Linked DNA regions of Spartinivicinus poritis. Each later gene encodes a partner of the first gene's protein in a complex. Links are inferred from orthologs where the notes say so. Each region holds a gene or a part of one and is shown on either strand. Other genes may lie near its edges.

Region 1 (4,025 bases):
GGTCATTTGCCGGCGCTGAACTTCTGACACACGATTATGAGGATGCATAATAAAAATATCGACATTTTCACAAGGGCGGCATCCTTCAATTGCAGCAGAGCCTGTATCTCCAGACGTAGCACCAACAATCACTGCTCGCTCATCACGCTTAGCAAGCACGTAATCTAGTAGTCGACCCAATAATTGCAGAGCAAAATCTTTAAACGCCAAAGTAGGACCATGAAATAACTCCATCACCCACTCATTAGCCGCCAATTGTTGCATAGGGGCTATCGCCGTATGACTAAAACTGGCATAAGTGTCTTGAATAATCTTGTGTAAATCTTGAGTAGGAATGCTATCGGCAACAAAAGGGGTAATAACTTGTTCAGCAAGTTCCGCATAATTTAAACTTGCCCACTCTGCTATTTGCTCAGGTAAAAATTTAGGCAAGGTTTCCGGCACATACAGACCACCATCACTAGCTAGTCCCGCCAGTAAGACATCCTCAAAGTTCAACGCAGGCGCCTGCCCACGGGTACTTATATACTTCACAGTATTACCTATTATGGAATTTTACTTAATTAGTTTGTTGCTTACACTATACCTTTTAGATCAGATTTTCTTGAAAGGTATAGTCTTTTATTAATCGCTTATCAATGATTTAGGTGATCCATCCGAATAGTAACGACCTCACCCGACACATCAGCTAGTGCTTGAATAGAGTCAATTGCTGCCTTCATGTCTTTTTCTCGTACTTCTCTGGTTAGCATAAAGATATCGGCAAACTGCTCACCTTCAGGCACTTCTTTTTGATTAATCGCTTCAATATTAATATTTAAATCACTAAGAATACGGGTAATGTTTGCCATCACACCTGGGTGGTCTGCTGCCTGCATTCTTAAGTAGTAAGCAGACTCCACTTCTTCAATATCAAGAATTTTAGTGTCATCAATTGCTTCTGGATGAAATGCTAAAGGGGCAACTACCGAAGATACTGAATCGATTGAGCGAGCCACATCGACAATATCTGCTACTACAGCAGAAGCGGTAGGCTCTGCACCAGCACCGGGACCATAATACATAGTTGGCCCAACGGCATCGGCATCGACCATCACCGCATTCATTACCCCATCAACTTTGGCAATTAACTTTGTATCAGGAATCAACGTTGGGTGTACTCTTAGCTCAATACCATCTGACTTGCGTCTGGCAATTCCCAGATGTTTGATTTGATAACCAAGCTCCTTGGCATGAGCTAAATCTTCTGGAGTAATCTGGCTAATGCCTTCGGTATAAGCCGCCTTAAACTGAAGTGGAACACCAAATGCAATGGATGCCAAAATAGTTAACTTATGTGCAGCGTCAATACCTTCTACATCAAATGTCGGGTCAGCTTCTGCATAGCCTAACGCTTGGGCTTCAGCCAAAACATCTGCAAACTCTCGCTTTTCCTTTGCCATAGCAGTCAGAATAAAGTTACCTGTACCATTGATAATGCCAGCAATGGTATTAATCCGATTAGCTGCTAGCCCTTCACGAATGGCCTTAATTACAGGAATTCCACCCGCTACCGCAGCCTCATATGCGACAATAACTCCCTTTTCTGCTGCAGCTGCAAAGATTTCATTACCATGCTCAGCTATCAACGCCTTATTAGCTGTTACCACATGTTTACTATGTTGAATAGCCGTTAATACCAGCTCTTTTGCGGTGTCATACCCCCCAATTAACTCAACCACAATATCTATGGCAGGGTTCTTGGCAACCTCAAAAATATCACGAGTTATATTGATGGACGAAAGATTACAAGCAGGATTATCCCGTCTTGCTCCCACCTGCTCAATTACAAGCGCTCGACCAAGGCGACGCGCAATTTCTTCCGCATTGCGTTGTAACACATTGAATGTACCGCTACCCACGGTACCTAACCCACATATTCCTACTTTTACGGGCTTCAAAATAGACCCCCAGTTGACTTAGCCATCATCAGATTAGGTATTTAAGAGCAACCCCAACCTCTTATATCAAGCCGGTTATTATAGCGCCATTAATCAATGTGTGGAGCAGGAATTGCAGAACAATTATTACTATGCAAACAACATAACTGGAATAGTTAGCATGAGAATGCTAATTAGAGGGGCAAAAGCAAATAGAATACATAGGCCGTCGATATAATACACATAGCACTATACCGACACTAGAAAGTTATGGCTGACATCAAATCATACAAATGTCGGATAACTTATATCACTTATTTTTAACGCCTAACAACTTAGCTAAGTTTTCAGCTGGCTGATAACCTGGAATCAAACGTCCATCAGCCAAAACTAAGGCAGGTGTACCGCTTACACCAACCTGTAAGCCCAGCTTATATTGCTCTTCGACAGGGTTATCGCACTTTTTACCTGCTACTTTTTGGCCTTTTTTCGCTTTGGTCATGGCATCCTTAGGATCCTTAGCACACCAGACATTTTCCATTATTGAATAGGCTGGGGATTGTTTACCACCACGAGGAAACGCTAAATAACGGACTTCTATGCCCATTTTGTTAAGCTCTGGCACTTCGGTATGCAGCTTACGACAGTAGCCACAGTCGACATCCGTGAATACAGTGACATGAGACTTGGCCTTACCCTCTGGAGAAAAAACTACCATCTTCTCTTTTGGTACACCATCAATTACCTTGGCTAGCGCCTTGCTTCGAGCCTGCTCAGTTAAGTTTGTCCATTTATTGCCGTCAATCTTTAACAGATCGCCACGAAACAGATAGCCACCATCAGCACTTGAGTAAACTAGCTGGCCACCAGAAAACTGTACTTCGTAGACCCCTTTCACTGGCGTTTCAGTAATTCGGTCTATTGTCACTTTACCACCCAGCTTACTTAACTTGGCTTTAATCGCTTCCTCAGGAGAAGCCGCTATCGCTGAGCTTGCCACTAAAGCAATTGTTGCTCCAAGGGCTAATTTACGAAAGGGAGTCATACAAATCCTCGTTGTGTTTTAAAATCCACCTGCACTAGAGAGAGAAAATAAAGCAAAAGGTTCCCTCCTACACGCGAGCAATTATAACAGATTGATTACTTGATTAAATTGCACTTTCATCAAAGAAAATGTCGCCAAAGCAATGATTTGGGTAAGAACTACAGCCTGATTCATTGGTAGCAATACTAGGGCCTGTTAACACTATTTGAATCACCACTGCCGGAAACTATTTTTTTGTCCAGCAAAGCACAAGGAATGCCGTGTAGCCATTCTACATAAACGACTTGTAACACAGCTGGGCGGAAAAATAGTCTCGGCCCAAAGGGTTGTGGCTGTAAAAGTGCTACTCGTTGTTGCTCACTGTTCATTTAGAATAACTAAACTTCTCGCTTCGCGCCTAGATTAGCGCTTTTACAGTCACAACAGTGACGGTTCAAATAGTTTAACAGGCCCTAGGCTCTTGGGTGGTGTTCTTTATAAAGCTGTTGCAATCGATGCTGCGCAACATAAGTATAAATTTGCGTAGTAGACAAATCACTGTGCCCAAGCATCATCTGTACTGCCCTTAGGTTTGCGCCATGATTGAGTAAATGCGTAGCAAAGGCATGACGTAGCGTATGTGGAGAAACTTCAATGGTAATTCCTGCCAATACTGTATATTTTTTTACTCGGTACCAGAACGTTTGTCTGGTCATTGCAGTACCACGCGTCGAAGGAAACAGTACTTCACAGCTAGCACTTCCCACTAAGTGGGACCGGCCATTTGCTAGATAACTTTCAAGCCAATCTTGTGCTTCTTCTCCTACTGGAATCAACCGCTCTTTTTTGCCCTTACCAACCACTCGCAAAGCTCCACGATTAAGACTTAACTGATGTACGGTTAACCCCACCAGCTCCGATACCCGAAGCCCACTACTATATAAAAGCTCTAACATAGCTTTGTCTCGCTGCCCTACTAAAGTCGACAAATCCGGGGCTTCGAGCAATGCTTCAACCTGTTCTTCAGACAACGACTTCGGTAAATAACGGCCCAGTTTTGGCATTGCAATATGTTGGGTTGG
Region 2 (3,076 bases), on another replicon or contig:
TTAAGAAAAACCGATACTATAGGTCGCTATGGCGGCGAAGAGTTTGCCATTATTTTGCCTAATACTGGACAGCAGGCTGCCGTTGGTTTACTTGATGATATTCGAGAGCATTTTTCACAAATGAAACAACCTGCCCACCCTACTGACTTACAAGTTACTTTTAGCTGTGGTTTGGCTATGTTCGATGGAAGTAATGGTGAAGAGATGTCATTACAGGCAGACAAGGCACTTTACGAGGCTAAAAATGGTGGCCGAAACTGCGTAAAAGTCTATCAAGCCAGACAGAGTTAATCGTTTAATCAGATTTTTTCTACTCGTTTCTTATCCCATGTTATTCTGTTTCCCTAATTAGAGCTTGCTGATATTTGCCTGAAAGTTTTTCTTTGGCTAGCCGCTCTGATAAATTGAAGGTAGCACTTTTGAGCAGTGCACTGCTGAATACCTGTACCGGAACCACAACATAAAAACTTAGTCAAACGTCGTTAAATCATCAGCCCATAAAAAACTACTGGAAGAACCTGGATATGTATCGGCTTTCCCACTTTTTTCTTATCTTTTTTTGCTTCTTTTCAGTTAATTTACAAGCCGGGCTTGATGACTTATTTGGAAATAATGACGACCCTGCCAGTTATCTTAGTGATGCAGAATTTTTACCTGTTGAAGAAGCCTTCCAGATAAGTGGCCAGCTGATTAATCAAGAAGCTCATATTACTGTCAAAGTCACCCCCGAACACTACCTCTACAAAGATCGCTTTCGCTTTCAGTCACTCACTGATGGAGTAAGCCTAAAAGAGCCGATCTACCCTAAAGGTGAATTTAAATTCGACCAATTTGCACAAAAAGACCTGGAAGTTTACCCAGCAGATGTCGTAGTAAAAATCCCCCTCAGCCAAACCAAAGCTATTTCAGAATTGGCTGTCACTTTTCAAGGCTGTGCGGATGCAGGCTTATGTTACCCACCTCATACTATTAATTTAGCTTTAACCCCTGGAAACACTGCATCAGCAGAAGCATCAACTACAACCAATGAGTCTCGGTCAGCTAATACCTCCGCTAAACAAGTTACTGCGGTGCCGCCTTCAGAAAAATCTCAACTTTTCTCTCTGCTTTCCTCTGGCAGCTGGGCTCTGATTATTTTTTCATTTATTGCTGGAGGCATTGCCCTAAGCTTTACCCCTTGCGTATTACCCATGGTGCCTATTCTATCCAGCCTGATCATTGGCCAGCAAAAGCAGTCTACCTCTCGAAGCAGAAGCCTGTGGCTGAGTATTACTTATGTAGCAGGAATGAGCTTAATCTATACATTACTTGGCGTATTGGTTGGCACGCTAGGGATTAGCTTCAATTTGCCAGCAAAGCTTCAGTCTGCATGGGTGCTAGTGCCATTTGCTATTTTCTTTGCCATTTTATCGTTAAGCATGTTTGGCTTATACACTTTAAGCCTACCCCAAGCACTACAAGCAAAAGTTCATGCCATGAGCGAACAACAAACAGCAGGTGCTTTCACTGGGGTATTTATTATGGGAATGCTATCAGCTGTTATGGTTTCTCCTTGTGTTTCAGCCCCGTTAATAGCAGCGTTAACTTATATCAGCCAAACGGGCGACCCACTGATTGGTGGTGTTGCACTGTTTAGTTTGAGTATTGGGATGGGTATTCCACTGATTTTAATTGGTGCAGGTGCAGGCAGCTTACTACCCAAGGCAGGTGCCTGGATGAACGCCGTGAAAAATGTATTTGGCGTAATGCTACTAGCAGTTGCAGTGTGGATGCTGGAAAGAGTACTACCAGGCCCTGTCACCTTAGTGCTTTGGGCTGTGTTATTAATTGGTAGTGCTGTGTATATGGGGGCGCTACAGTTTGAAAGAACCAAAGGCTGGGCTGCCTTATGGCAGTCTCTGGGTATTGTCATGATGGTTTATGGTGTCTGCTTGATTATAGGTGCCGCTCAAGGCCAGCAAGACCCACTTCGCCCCCTCTCTTTTGCCAGTAAGGTGAACGCAAGCCCTGCCAACAGCAACCAGGGTTTTACTAAAATTTACACAACCCAGGAGTTACAACAGGCACTAGCTAAGGCTAAAAATCAGCAAAAGCCAGTCATGGTTGATTTCTACGCTGACTGGTGTATTTCTTGTAAAGTTATAGAGAGAGAAGTTCTTCCTGCAGACAATGTGAAGCCTCTTCTTACCCAATTTTCACTAATTAAGCTTGATATCACCGCTTTCAATCAAGACCAACAACAACTGCTCAAACAATACTCAATTTTTGGCCCACCAGCGCTGCTTTTCTTCAGCCGAACCGGTGAGGAGCTAGAAAATCTTCGTGTACAGGGAGAGATAACCGCTAACTCCCTGGAAAATCACTTAAGATCGACGCTAAATCGCAGCTAACTCCTGCAAGCTTGAGCATTTGCTTCTATAATTACCAGTTCAGCCCTAAAAACGGAAAAAGTTACGCGATCTTGCATACAATATTAGAGACTTTGCTTTTAAAGTCTTTAATCATGCAAATAGTGGACAGCAGCTGCCATTTTATGCACAATCGGCCGTTACATTTTTGATCATTAACTCTGTCATTACCCGTTACTGTCAGCACAAGCGAACAAAGGCAACTGCTGACAGCAGTTGAGTATGACCTCAGTCGGCATGATTTGTAGTACAAGCGGAGACAGCTCAAACGTTGAGAGCCTTAACTTATGGCAACAATCTTAGTGCTGCACGGGCCTAATTTAAATTTATTAGGCACTCGGGAACCAGCTATTTACGGTTCAACTACTTTAGACGATATCAACCAAACCCTGACCACTCAGGCTGTTGATCATGGTCATCACCTACAAACACTGCAAAGTAATGCAGAGTACGAGTTAATTGAACGGATTCATGACGCAAAGCGTGAAGGGGTTAACTTTATTATTTTTAATCCTGCGGCTTTTACGCATACGAGCGTGGCACTGCGCGATGCATTATTAGGGGTAGAGATTCCTTTTATCGAGGTTCACCTCTCTAACGTCTATCAACGTGAACCTTTTCGGCACCATTCTTACTTTTCGGATGTTGCTGTTGGGGTGATTTGTGGG

What was found.
Region 2: the proteins of ORQ98_RS00675 (region 1) and dsbD are in contact, whole or in part, in a crystal structure (PDB 1JZD), measured with the Escherichia coli proteins. The link is inferred for Spartinivicinus poritis from one-to-one orthologs.

What each region holds. Positions count from the first base shown.
Region 1 is NZ_JAPMOU010000001.1:150,723-154,747, forward strand. What follows is about bases 1,098-4,025. They hold ORQ98_RS00675 (DsbC family protein), read right to left. Parts: upstream 2,965-4,025; coding sequence 2,230-2,964; downstream 1,098-2,229. Other genes in these bases: ORQ98_RS00670 (homoserine dehydrogenase), read right to left, coding at 1,098-1,940; ORQ98_RS00680 (hypothetical protein), read right to left, coding at 3,150-3,332; xerD (site-specific tyrosine recombinase XerD), read right to left, coding at 3,417-4,025. Also shown: thrC (threonine synthase), read right to left, coding at 1-534; more of ORQ98_RS00670, read right to left, coding at 636-1,097. UniProt on the Escherichia coli protein: Acts as a disulfide isomerase, interacting with incorrectly folded proteins to correct non-native disulfide bonds.
Region 2 is NZ_JAPMOU010000004.1:52,373-55,448, forward strand. Bases 54-2,957 are described here. They hold dsbD (protein-disulfide reductase DsbD), read left to right. Parts: upstream 54-524; coding sequence 525-2,390; downstream 2,391-2,957. Other genes in these bases: ORQ98_RS04620 (GGDEF domain-containing response regulator), read left to right, coding at 54-291; aroQ (type II 3-dehydroquinate dehydratase), read left to right, coding at 2,696-2,957. Also shown: more of ORQ98_RS04620, read left to right, coding at 1-53; more of aroQ, read left to right, coding at 2,958-3,076. UniProt on the Escherichia coli protein: Required to facilitate the formation of correct disulfide bonds in some periplasmic proteins and for the assembly of the periplasmic c-type cytochromes.